Regions from separate parts of the Variovorax sp. 10N412 genome, predicted to be linked through region 2. Evidence: riboswitches for the same ligand, from Rfam matches in the RefSeq annotation. Region 2 holds a riboswitch; each other region holds the start of a gene.
What was found. Region 2 has a riboswitch for glycine ahead of AC1DJH_RS26150 (D-amino acid dehydrogenase). Riboswitches for the same ligand answer to the same signal wherever they lie in the genome.
Positions count from the first base shown of each region.

Region 1: it holds a riboswitch for glycine, as region 2 does, so the genes downstream of both, gcvT (glycine cleavage system aminomethyltransferase GcvT) here and AC1DJH_RS26150 (D-amino acid dehydrogenase) in region 2, are expected to answer to the same signal.
Region 3: it holds a riboswitch for glycine, as region 2 does, so the genes downstream of both, AC1DJH_RS05025 (ABC transporter substrate-binding protein) here and AC1DJH_RS26150 (D-amino acid dehydrogenase) in region 2, are expected to answer to the same signal.

Region 1 covers NZ_JBFTIO010000005.1:88,106-92,272, reverse strand. Annotated here, with positions in the region: gene AC1DJH_RS14495 (YybH family protein) at 100-555, shown strand; gene AC1DJH_RS14490 (hypothetical protein) at 656-1,198, shown strand; glycine riboswitch at 1,232-1,322, shown strand; glycine riboswitch at 1,335-1,447, shown strand; gene gcvT (glycine cleavage system aminomethyltransferase GcvT) at 1,493-2,680, shown strand; gene gcvH (glycine cleavage system protein GcvH) at 2,723-3,094, shown strand; gene gcvP (aminomethyl-transferring glycine dehydrogenase) at 3,224-4,167, shown strand, end outside.
Region 2 covers NZ_JBFTIO010000015.1:91,793-95,959, forward strand. Annotated here, with positions in the region: gene AC1DJH_RS26140 (PhaM family polyhydroxyalkanoate granule multifunctional regulatory protein) at 1-197, shown strand, start outside; gene AC1DJH_RS26145 (FIST signal transduction protein) at 243-1,523, shown strand; gene AC1DJH_RS26150 (D-amino acid dehydrogenase) at 1,533-2,834, opposite strand; glycine riboswitch at 2,927-3,043, opposite strand; gene rfbB (dTDP-glucose 4,6-dehydratase) at 3,288-4,167, shown strand, end outside.
Region 3 covers NZ_JBFTIO010000001.1:1,016,935-1,021,101, reverse strand. Annotated here, with positions in the region: gene AC1DJH_RS05035 (ABC transporter ATP-binding protein) at 1-119, opposite strand, end outside; gene AC1DJH_RS05030 (hypothetical protein) at 227-1,024, shown strand; glycine riboswitch at 1,170-1,293, shown strand; gene AC1DJH_RS05025 (ABC transporter substrate-binding protein) at 1,443-3,020, shown strand; gene AC1DJH_RS05020 (ABC transporter permease) at 3,044-3,985, shown strand; gene AC1DJH_RS05015 (ABC transporter permease) at 4,014-4,167, shown strand, end outside.

The DNA.
Region 1 (4,167 bases), on a different contig from region 2:
CCGACCTGGCGGGGTGATCCAGCAGCGGGAGGTGTCGTTCGAGCGCTACCGTTTCGGCCGATGATCGGGACCGACAAACGACAAGGAGGAGACTTCGCCATGCACCGATCACTGAGTTGCCTCCTCGGCGGCACGCTGCTGGCCATGGCCGCCTTCGGCGCCACGCCGGCGGCGACAGGGCCGCAGCCCGCACCGACCCCGGCGAACCCGGCCGCTGCCATCGCCGAGATCGAGACCGCCGTGCGCAACTGGGCCGCAGCCTGGTCCGCGCGCGACGTGGCGCGCTACCTGGCCACCTATGCGCCCGACTTCACGCCGCCCCGCGGCCAGGACCGCAAGGCCTGGGAAGCCGACCGCCGCACGCGCATCGCCGACAAGGCCACCATCCGCGTGGACATCGACAACCTCGTCATCAGCGTCACCGGGCAAGCCGCCAGCGCAAGCTTTCAGCAGACCTACACCGCCGACAAGCTGCGCGAAAAAAGCCGCAAGACGCTGGAACTGCAACGCGTGGGCAACCAGTGGCTCATCCGCAAGGAAATCGCGGGCGGATGACGCCGCCAAAGACCGTTGCCCGTGCAAACCAAACGGTTCATGAAGATGTCACCGCTTGCAACGATGCTGCAGCCCTCGACTCCCGAAAGCTGTGGCTGCCATGTTCCCCACCAAGACCGACAAGGCCCGCGATGAACTCCAGGGCGGCCAGCGCACGCTCAGCCAGCGGGAGCGCGCGCTGTTGCTCATGGCCGACGGCCGCCGCTCGCTGACCGACTTCAGCCCGCTGTTCAGCACCCGCGACGAGGCCGAGCAGGCGCTCCAGGCGCTGGTGCAGCGGGGCTACCTGCAAGACCCGCAGGCCGCCGCGGCTGCGGCTGCGCAGGCGGCACAGGCCTTGACCGTGCCCGCCGCCGACACGATCCAGGTCAGCACCTCGGCCGACAGCTTCGACGGCAAGCGCTCGCTGGCCACCACGCGCATGTTCCTGTTCGACATCTGCGAGCGCATGTTCGTGCGCCGCGACCCCAAGTTCGCGCTGCAGATGCGCGACGCCCTGCGCGAGGCGCGCGACCGCGAGGCCATGATGACCATCGCCGCGCTGATGCTCAGCGAAATCGAGAAAGCCGCGGGCCCGGAGCGCGCCGAATCGCTGCGCGAACGCATCGACCGGCTGCTGCCGCCGGCTGAAATCGTTCACTGAAGCGAAAGCCCTGCGCACCGCGATCCACTACACTCGCCCGGGTCAGGAGAGAGCCCCGCGCGACGGGGCCGCCGAAGGCGCAGGGGTTTCCCGAACGCTCAGGCAAAAGGACTGACAAGGCGCCGGTACACACCGGCGTTTCCTTGCTGGAGAGAGGCCGCCGTACCGGAAACGATGCAGCGGCCCACCGAAGGAGCAAACTCCGATCGTGGGGCGAATCTCTCAGGTAAAGCGGACAGCAGGGGTGGCCCATGGCTTGCGTCATGGATTTCGTCTGCCCCTTTGGAGTGCCCCATGGCCTCTTCCGCTGCCTCCGCTGCTTCCGCCCCCGACACTGCGCTTCTCAAGACGCCGCTGTACGACCTCCACGTGGAGCTCGGCGCCCGCATGGTGCCCTTTGCCGGCTACTCGATGCCGGTGCAGTACCCCGCCGGCCTGATGGCCGAACACAGGCACACACGCGACGCGGCCGGCCTGTTCGACATTTCCCACATGGGCCAGCTGCGCCTGGTCGGCCCCGACGCCGCAGCGGCTTTCGAGACCCTGATGCCCGTCGACGTGATCGACCTGCCCGCCGGCAAGCAGCGCTACGGCCTGCTGCTGAACGACGAGGGCGGCATCCTGGACGACCTGATGTTCTTCAACGAAGGCAACGGCTCGCTCTTCGTGATCGTCAACGGCGCCTGCAAGGTGGCCGACATCGCGCACATCCAGCGGAAGATCGGCGCGCGCTGCGAGGTGCAGCCCCTGCCCGACCACGCCCTGCTCGCGCTGCAGGGCCCGCAGGCAGCGGCCACGCTGGCGCGGCTGTCGCCCGGCATCGAGCGCTTCGTGTTCATGACCGGCGGCGCGGTGCAGATCGGCGGCATTCCGGCCTTCGTCACCCGCAGCGGCTACACCGGCGAAGACGGTTTCGAGATCTCGGCGGCGGCCAAGGACGCCGAGGCGCTGGCCCGGCTGCTGCTGGCCCAGCCCGAGGTCAAGCCCGTCGGCCTCGGCGCGCGCAATTCGCTGCGGCTCGAAGCCGGCCTGTGCCTGTACGGCAACGACATCGACACCACGACCACGCCGGTCGAAGCCTCGCTCAACTGGGCTATGCAGAAGGTGCGCCGCGCCGGGGGCGCGCGCGAAGGCGGCTTTCCGGGCGCCACGAAGATCCTGGCCCAGCTCGCCGCGGCCACCCCGGGAGCCGCTGGCCACACCGACCACGACACGCTCAAGCGCAAGCGCGTCGGCCTCGTGGCGCTCGAACGCATTCCGGTGCGCGACGGCACGGTGCTGCAGTCCTTCGAGGGCCACGACATCGGCGTCGTCACCAGCGGCCTGCTCGGCCCCACGGCCGACCGCTGCGTGGCCATGGGCTACGTGGCCACCGCTTTCGCGGAGCCGGGCACGCGCCTGCAGGCCATCGTGCGCGGCAAGCCGGTGCCCATGGAAGTCTCGACCCTGCCTTTCGTGCCGACGCGTTATTTCCGCGGCTAGGCTCTGCACCCCCGAATCATTTTTTCCACGAGGAGTTTTTCCATGAGCATCAAGTACACCAAGGACCACGAATGGGTGTCGGCCGAAGGCGGCGCAGCCACCGTCGGCATCACCGTACACGCGCAGGACGCGCTGGGCGACGTGGTGTTCGTCGACCTGCCTGAAGTCGGCAAGACCTTTGCTCAGGGCGAAGTCGCCGGCGTCGTCGAATCGGTCAAGGCCGCGGCCGACGTGTTCATGCCCGTGTCGGGCGAGATCGTCGAAGTGAACGAAGCGCTGCGCGCCGACCCCTCGCTGGCCAACAGCGACCCGCTGGCCAGCGGCTGGTTCTTCAAGGTCAAGCTGAGCGAACCCTCACAACTCGACGCCCTGCTGGACGCCGCCAGCTACGACAAATTCGCGGCCGAATCCTAGAAATGTTCGCCCCTCGGCTTGCCACTTCGTGTGCTTCGCCAGCCCCCATGGGGAAGGCGCGGCCCGCCTTGGGGCGGCCCGGCGGCGACCGCTGAGTCTTTCTTCTTTTTTTAGCCGATCCATCACGCCATGCCGATTCCCGCCCTTCCCTCTTTGCAAGAACTAGAGAACGCCGAAGAATTTCTCGCCCGCCACATCGGCATCGATGCGGCGGACGAGGCGCGCATGTTGCCGGTGATCGGCTCGGCCACACGCGCGGAGCTCATCGACGGCATCGTGCCGGCGGCCATCCGTCGCGCCAAGCCGATGCGGCTGCCCGCGCCGGTGACCGAGGCCGACGCGCTGGCCGAGCTGAAGGCGCTGGCGTCGAAGAACAAGGTGTTCAGGAGCTTCATCGGCCAGGGCTACTACGGAACGCACACGCCGGGCGTGATCCTGCGCAACGTGCTCGAGAACCCTGCCTGGTACACGGCCTACACGCCCTACCAGGCCGAGATTTCGCAGGGCCGCATGGAAGCCCTGCTCAACTTCCAGACGATGGTGTGCGACCTCACGGGCATGGCCATCGCCAACGCGTCGATGCTCGACGAAGCCACGGCCGCGGCCGAGGCCATGACGCTGGCCAAGCGCAGCGTCAAGAGCAAGAGCAACGTGTTCCTGGTGTCGGGCGACTGCCACCCGCAGACCATCGAGGTCATCAGGACGCGCGCCGCGCCGCTGGGCATCGAGGTCAAGGTGAGCAGCGTGTCGGAAACGCTGCCGCTGCTGATGGTGAGCGGCGAGTTCTTCGGCGTGCTCGCGCAGTACCCCGCCACCACCGGCCACGTGCACGACCTGCGCCCGCTCGCGGGCCATGCGCACCAGTGCGACGCCGCCCTCATCGTCGCGGCCGACCTGCTGGCGCTCACGCTGCTGGTCGCCCCCGGCGAGTTCGACGCCGACATCGTCTGCGGCACCACGCAGCGCTTCGGCATGCCGCTGTGCAACGGCGGCCCGCACGCCGCTTACCTGGCCTGCCGCGATTCGTTCAAGCGCTCGCTGCCGGGCCGCCTGGTGGGCGTGAGCGTCGACAC
Region 2 (4,167 bases):
CCAGCACGGCGCTGCAGGACGCGGCGCAGCTCAAGGTGCCGGCCATGGCCCAGCCGCTGGCCGATGCCGTCAAGGCGATGGGCACGCCGGCCGCGCGCAAGCCCGCCGCCGCAAAGAAGGCCGCCGCAAGCAAGGCCCCGGCCGCCAAAAAGAAGCCCGCCACCGCCGCCCGCAAGCGAACCTCCGCGCGGCGCTGACGTCATACACGGATATTTTTTGAAGAGAACGGGTCGGCACGCATCATGAAGTTGTTTCCCTCCGGTCATGCCACCCATCCGCAGTGGCGCATGGCAGCCGGCCTCGTGCTGGCGCAGTTGCGCGCACAGATGGCCCTTCCCGACTACGCGTCGGCGCCCACCCTGGGGCTGCTCTACATCACCGACCACTACGCCACCGACGCGCAGGACATCCTCGACCACCTGAGCGCCGAGCTGCCCGAGGTGACCGACTGGTCGGGCACGGTCGGCATCGGCGTGTCGGCCAACAACGCCGAGTACTTCGACGAACCCGGCATCAGCCTGATGCTGTGCGCGCTGCCGAGCGACCAGTACCGCGTGTTCTCGGGCGTGGCGCCGCTGGGCAACTCCGAAATGAGCGGCTTCGAGGCGCACACGGCGCTGGTGCATGCCGACCCCGCCACGCCCGACCTGACCGAACTCATCGGCGAGATGGCCGGGCGCACCGACACCGGCTACCTGTTCGGCGGGCTGTCGTCGGGCCGCCACGGCTCGCTGCAGTTCGCCATCGGCGGCAACGGCAACATCCGCGGGCACGGCGCGGCGGGCGGCGTGTTTTCGGGCGGCATGTCGGGCGTGGTGTTCGGCGAGGGCGTGCGGGTGGTGTCGCGCGTCACGCAGGGCTGCCAGCCGCTGCGTTCGGGCGCGGTGCGCGAGCGCGAGATCACCGAGGCCGACGGCAACCTGCTGCTCAAGCTCGACGGCGAACCGGCGCTCGACGTGCTGCTGGCCGACCTGCAGGTGTCGCTCGAGCGTCCGCAGGAGGCCATCGACGCGGTGCGCAACACGCTGGTGGGGCTGGCCGACGCGGGCAGCGACGGCATCCGCCGCACCGGCGACCTGGGCGCCGACGTGCTGGTGCGCCACATCATCGGCCTGGACCCCACGCGGCGCGGCATCGCCATTGCCGACACGGCCGAGGCCGGCATGCGCCTGACCTTCTGCCGCCGCAACGCGCAGGCCGCGCGGGCGGACCTGATGCGCATCTGCGCCGAGATCCGCGAAGAGCTGGAACCCGAGGAGCAGACGCTGGCCACCGCGCGCGCCGTGGCCGCAGGCGAGGCCGAGGCCGCGCCGCACCCGGCGCGGCGCATTGCCGGGGCGGTGTACGTGAGTTGCTCCGGACGCGGTGGGCCGCACTTCGGCGCGCCCGGCGCCGAGCTGCAGATCGTGCGCCATGCGCTGGGCGACGTGCCGCTGGTCGGGTTCTTTGCGGCGGGCGAAATTGCCCGCCACCATCTGTATGGCTACACCGGCGTATTGACGGTGTTCACCAGCAACGACTGACCTTGGCGATCACGCCGGCTGCAGCACGCGCAGCCTGGGCGCTGGCATGCCGGTGAACGCGAAATCGACCTCGGGCGCCAGCCCGCTCACGATGCGCGCGATCGACTTGCCCGAGCCGCAGGCGTGCGTCCAGCCGAGCGTGCCGTGACCGGTGTTGAGGAACAGGTTCGGCAGCTTTGTCTTGCCGATCAGCGGCACGTTGCTCGGCGTGGCGGGGCGCAGGCCGGTCCAGAACTGCGCCTGCGTGGTGTCGCCGGCGCCGGGGAACAGTTCTTCGACGCGGCGCACGATGGCTTCGCAGCGCACCGGGTTCAGGTCGCGGTCGTAGCCATTGAGCTCGGCCGTGCCGGCAATGCGCAGCCGGTCTCCGGACGCCGACGTATAGCGCGAGAACACCAGCTTGAACTCGTCGTCGGTCAGCGAGACCTGGTGGGCCTTGGAAGCGTCCTTCACGGGCAGCGTCACCGAGTAGCCCTTGGCCGGGTAGATCGGCAGCCGGATGCCCAGCGGCGCGGCCAGCAGCGGGCTCAGCGAGCCCATCGCCATGACGAAGGAGTCGCCGCGGATGCGCTGGAAGCGGCCCTCGTGGTCGGTCACCTCGACGTGGTCGATCTGGCCGCCGGCTTCGCGCAGCGCGGTGACGGTGTGGCTCATGAGGAACTTCACGCCGGCCGCGGCCGCCAGCTTGGAGAGCTCGCGTGCGAAGCGGTTGGCGTCGCCCGATTCGTCTTCGGCCGTGAAGGTGGCGCCCGCCAGCTTGGGCCGGATGTGCGCGAGGGCGGGCTCGATCTTCACCGCCTCGTCGGCCGAGATGACCTGGCGCTCGCAGCCCAGCGCACGCATCTGCTCGGCGGGGGCGAGGGCGCCGTCGAACTCCTTCTGCGTCGTGTAGAAGTGCAGGATGCCCTGCGTGCGCTGGTCGTAGTCGATGCGCGTGTCGCGGCGCAACTGTTGCAAGGTGTCGCGGCTGTAGGTGCCCAGGTGCACGATCTGCGCGATGTTGTGACGGGTGCGCGCGGGCGTGCATTCACGCAGAAACTGCAGGCCCCAGAGCCATTGGCGCATGTCGGCGCGGATGCGAAACAGCAGCGGGGCGTCTTCCTTGCCCAGCCATTGCAGCACCTTGAGCGGCGCGCCGGGGTTGGCCCAGGGTTCGGCATGGCTGACGGAAATCTGCCCGCCGTTGGCAAAGCTGGTTTCGGCGGCCGGGGTGGCCTGCCGGTCGATCACGGTCACTTCGTGGCCGAGTTGCTGGAGGTAGTAGGCCGAAGTCACGCCGAGCAGGCCGGCGCCAAGAACGATCACGCGCATTTCAAATACCTTTTAAGGTTGAAGCGCTTGAACGACGGGCGTGGTGTGCTATTGAATCAATAGCAGGCAACCGGACGGCCGTGGTCCAAGTTGCCGCTCCCCCTGTCCTCGGTACCTGAGAGATTCACCCCCTGCGCCCGCAGCGGGTTTGCTCCTTCGGTGCATCGTTGCCACTGGGCGTGGTGCGATGGCTCTCCAGACGGCGTTGTCAGTTGATGCAGTACTGACCCCTTGCCGAAATCTTCTTCGAAGACCTCGTCGGGCCGACCTGAGCGTTCATGGGAGTTTGCGCCTTCGGTAGGGCCACCGGGGTGGCCCGCTCTCCTGCAGTGTGGCCGATTGTAAACACGGCCTGAAGTGAACGGTAACGCCTTGTGTTTCGGCCTGTCGGCCCAATGGGATAATCGCCAGTTGATTTGCCGCAGGGCAATTGCTTCAAACACAGGGGACCCCATGATCTTGGTTACCGGCGGCGCTGGCTTCATTGGCGCCAATTTCGTACTCGACTGGATCGCGAACAGCGACGAGCCGGTCGTGAACCTCGACAAGCTGACCTACGCGGGCAACCTCGAGACCCTCGCGTCGCTCAAGGGCAACCCGAACCACATCTTCGTGCAGGGCGACATCGGCGACAGCGCGCTGCTCGACCGCCTGCTGGCCGAGCACAAGCCGCGCGCCGTGGTCAACTTCGCCGCCGAATCGCACGTGGACCGCTCCATTCACGGCCCCGAAGACTTCGTGCAGACCAACGTGCTCGGCACCTTCCGCCTGCTCGAATCCGTGCGCGGCTTCTGGAGCGCGCTGCCTGCCGACCAGAAAAGTGCCTTCCGCTTCCTGCACGTGTCCACCGACGAGGTCTACGGCTCGCTCTCCAAGACCGACCCCGCCTTCACCGAAGAGAACAAGTACGAACCCAACAGCCCGTACTCGGCCAGCAAGGCCGCGAGCGACCACCTCGTGCGCGCCTGGCACCACACCTACGGGCTGCCGGTGGTCACCACCAACTGCTCGAACAACTACGGTCCGTTCCACTTTCCCGAGAAGCTCATTCCACTGATGATCGTCAACGCCCTGGCCGGCAAGCCGCTGCCCGTGTACGGCGACGGCATGCAGGTGCGAGACTGGCTCTACGTGAAGGACCACTGCAGCGCCATCCGCCGCGTGCTCGAAGCCGGCAAGCTCGGCGAAACGTACAACGTGGGCGGCTGGAACGAGAAGCCCAACATCGAGATCGTCAATACCGTGTGCGCGCTGCTCGACGAACTGAGCCCCAAGGCCGGCGGCCAACCGTACAAGGAACAGATCACCTACGTCACCGACCGCCCCGGCCACG
Region 3 (4,167 bases), on a different contig from region 2:
CCGTGCAGCAGCGTGACGCCGGGGCCGATGGCGGCGGTCCAGTTCGAGGCGATCGGCGGCTGGCCGGGGTAGGCGAAGCCGAGCGCGTCGATCCCGAGGATGGGGGGCAAGGAGGGCAAGGAGGGCAAGGAGGAGGGTGAAGGGGACGAAGGGTTCATGGTCGAGGCCGACTCTATCAATCAAGCAGCCGCACGCGAACGCCGAGGCATGGCTACCATTCGGCTCCATGAAAAAGCTGCTGCTCACCGCCGGTCTCCTCGCGTCGCTGTTCACTGTGCCCGTGTTCGCCGCGCCGCCGGCCCAGGTGTTCGACGCGGTGAAGAAACCCGAGGCGCTCGACCTGCAATGGCGCACCCGCCTGTGCGCCTTGCTGCCGCAGCCCTGCGACGTGCAGCAGCTCGGCCTGTACCGCCCGCGCGGCGCCACGCCTGCCGACTACGTGGTGCTCTCGGCCGAGCCGCTGGCCATGGCGCGCGTGAAGCGCACCACCGACGCGAAGGGCTGGCAGCTCGACCGGCTGCACGATTTCTCGGGCTATGCGCAGTCCCTCAAGAAAGAAGACACCGGCACCGCGAGCGACACCGGCGACAAGCGCGACATGCGCCTGTCGCTCGCGCCCGCGCTCTACCCGCTGGCCGAAAGCAAGTGGGCCGTGGCCGTGCTGCAGACCGTGTCGGAGATGTACTCGGGCGGCGGCGCCTCGTTCGACACTGCCGACTTCGTGCCGCTCGAAGGCGGCAAGGCCTTGCACGAAGGCATTCCCTTCTCGTGCTTCAAGATGATCCGCGCCTGCTTCAGCGAGAAGGACTACAAGACCTCGAAGCACTGCCATGACGAAAGCAAAGGCAGCCTGCGCATCGTGTACGGCGAGGCCGCCAGACCCGGCGCGCCCTACGACTGGCAGTACACGTGGCTGCAGAGCGAGTGGCCGCAGAACGAGCCGCAGCGCGCCGCCACCACCACGCGCATCCGCTTCACCGCCAAGACCACCGAGCGTGCGGACTTCTGCGGCGGACCGCAGTAGGCACCGAAGACTTCTCGCGCATTGCTGCGTTTTGGCACGCAATCTGCTTTGAGAAGTTCATCCAGGAGAAATGCCGGCTCGATGCTTCGAGTTAGTGCATTACCGAAGGCGATGGCCCAGAACGCTCAGGTCCCAAGACTGGATTTTTTCTAACGCTGGAGAGCGCTGACCGACCCCTTGCAGGGGCCGAGGGCAGCCGCCGAAGGGGCAAGCCCTGTGCGATGTGCGCGCAGGGTGAATCTCTCAGGCAAAAGGACAGCAGGGGCACGCCGCGCACAGAGCGCGGGGGTGCCCTTGTTCGCTTCCGGAGCCGCTTTCTTTCATGACCTGTTTCCCGCAACGCCGCACGACGAATGTCTTTCCTGGCGTTGCACGTGCTCGCGTCCCTCTTTTTCAACCGGAGAACTGACCCATGCTGATGAAACGACAACTGAAAGCCATGTTCGTGGGCGCGCTGCTGGCCGCAGCGGCGGCCACCGCCTTCGCACAGGACGCTGGCAAGGTGCTGCGCCTGGTGCCGCAGTCCGACCTGAAGATCCTCGACCCGATCTGGACCACCGCCTTCATCACGCGCAACCACGGCTACATGGTGTACGACACGCTCTTCGGCGTGGACGAACAAGGCAAGGTGCATCCGCAGATGGTCGACAAGTACACGACCAGTCCCGACGGCAAGACCTGGACCTTCACGCTGCGCAAGAGCCTGGCCTTCCATGACGGCAAGCCCGTCACCTCGGAAGACGTCATTGCGTCGCTCAAGCGCTGGGGCCAGCGCGACGGGCTGGGCCAGAAGATGTTCACCGCGCTCGACAAGGCCGAGGCCGTGGACGCCAACACCTTCAGGCTGGTGTTCAAGGACACCTTCGGCATGGTGCTCGACGCGCTGAGCAAGCCGTCGTCGAACCCGCCGTTCATCATGCCCGCGCGCGTGGCGGCCACGCCCGCCGACAAGCAGATCGACGACGCCACCGGCTCCGGCCCCTACATCTTCAAGAAGGACGAGTACCGCCCCGGCGAGAAGATCGTCTACCTGAAGAACACCAGGTACGTGCCGCGCACCGAGGCGCCCTCGGGCACTGCGGGCGGCAAGAACGTGTACGTCGACCGCATGGAATGGATCATCCTGAAGGACGCGCAGACGCAGGCCAACGCACTGGCCAACGGCGAGGTCGACATGATCGAGTGGGTGCCCTCCGAGCAGTACACCGCGCTGAAGAACAACCCGGCCATCACGCTCGACAGCCCGGTGGCCAAGGGCTCGTTCGCGCTGCACCTGAACCACTTCATTCCGCCCTTCGACAACCCCAAGATCGCGCAGGCCGCGTTCATGGCCATCAACCAGGAAGCGCTGATGCGCGCGCAACTGGTGCACAAGGAGCTCTACAACAGCTGCGCCTCCATCTACCCGTGCGGCTCGGCCTATGCCTCCGACAAGACCGGCTACTTCACCGGCAAGCCGCAGTTCGAAAAGGCGAAGGCGCTGCTCAAGGAAGCCGGCTACGACGGCAAGCCCGTCGTGCTCATGTACCCGGCCGACTTTGCGGTGCTGAACAAGTTTCCGCCGGTGATGGCGCAGCTGCTCAAGCAGGCCGGCTTCAACGTCGACATGCAGTCGATGGACTGGCCCACGCTGGTCACGCGCCGCGCCAAGAAAGACCCGGTCGACAAGGGCGGCTGGAACCTGTTCATCACCGGCTGGGGCATTGCCGACAACATGAACCCGATGTTCTTCGCACCGCTCACCGGCAACGGCGAGAAGGGCTGGTTCGGCTGGGCCACCGACGACAAGCTGGAGCAGCTCAAGTCCGAGTTCCTGGCCACGGCCGACGAACCCAGGCGCAAGGAGCTGGCCACGGCCATCCAGCAGCGCGTGTACGACACCGGCATCTACGCGCCCATCGGTGAGTACAAGCCGCTCACGGCCTACCGCAAGGGCGTGGTGAGCGGCGTCGTGCGCTCGCCGGTCGGCGTGTTCTGGAACCTGAAGAAGAACTGAGCCAACGCCACGGAACCCGCCCCATGCTGCTCTTTCTTGCACGCCGCATTCTGTCGACCGTGCCGGTGCTCGTCATCGTCGCGCTGATCGTGTTCCTGATGCTGCGGCTCGCGCCCGGCGACCCCGCGGCCGCCATCGTGGGCGACAGCGGCACCAGCGAGAACATCGCCAAGGTGCGCGAGCAGCTGGGGCTCAACCAGTCGCTGCCGGTGCAGTTCTTTCACTGGAGCGCGCAACTGCTGCAGGGCAACCTGGGCGAGTCGTACTTCATGAAGAAGACGGTGACCGAGCTGATCGGCCAGCGCATCGAGGCCACCGTGTCGCTGGCGGCCGTGACGCTGGTGGTCACCATCCTCATCGCGGTGCCGCTGGGCGTGATTGCCGCGTGGCGGCACGGCGGCTGGCTCGACCGCATGCTCATGGGCTTTTCGGTGATGGGCTTTTCCATTCCGGCGTTCGTGATCGGCTACGTGCTCATCTGGATCTTCGCGCTGCACCTGCAGTGGCTGCCGGTGCAGGGGTATGCGCGGCTGAGCCATGGGCCGCTCTTGTGGATCAAGCATCTGATACTGCCGTCGATCACGCTGTCGGTCATCTATGTGGCGCTGATTGCGCGCGTCACGCGCGCGGCCGTGGCCGAGGCCATGACCGAGGACTACATCCGCACCGCGCGCGCCAAGGGCATTTCCGAAAAACGCCTGCTGATGCGGCACGCGCTGGCCAACGCGGCAATTCCCATCGTCACGGTGATCGGCATCGGCATTGCGCTGCTGATCGGCGGCGTGGTGGTCACCGAGACGGTGTTCGCCATTCCGGGGCTCGGGCAGCTCACGGTCGACGCGGTGCTGTCGCGCGACTTTCCGCTCATCCAGGGCATCACGCTGTTCTTCTCCGTCATCTACGTGCTCATCAATCTGCTGATCGATGTGAGCTACCTGGTGTTCGACCCACGTATCCGTTACTGAAGCCACGGAACCGCAACGAAGAAACACCATGACCGATTCATCCCTTTCCCTTGCTCCCGTTGCTCCCGTTGCACCCGATGCCGCCGTGGAGGCGCTGCCGCCACCCAGGCGCCGCTCGCTGCTCAAGCGCATCCTGGCCAACTGGTCGGTGCGCGCGGGCGGCAGCGTGCTGGTGCTGCTTG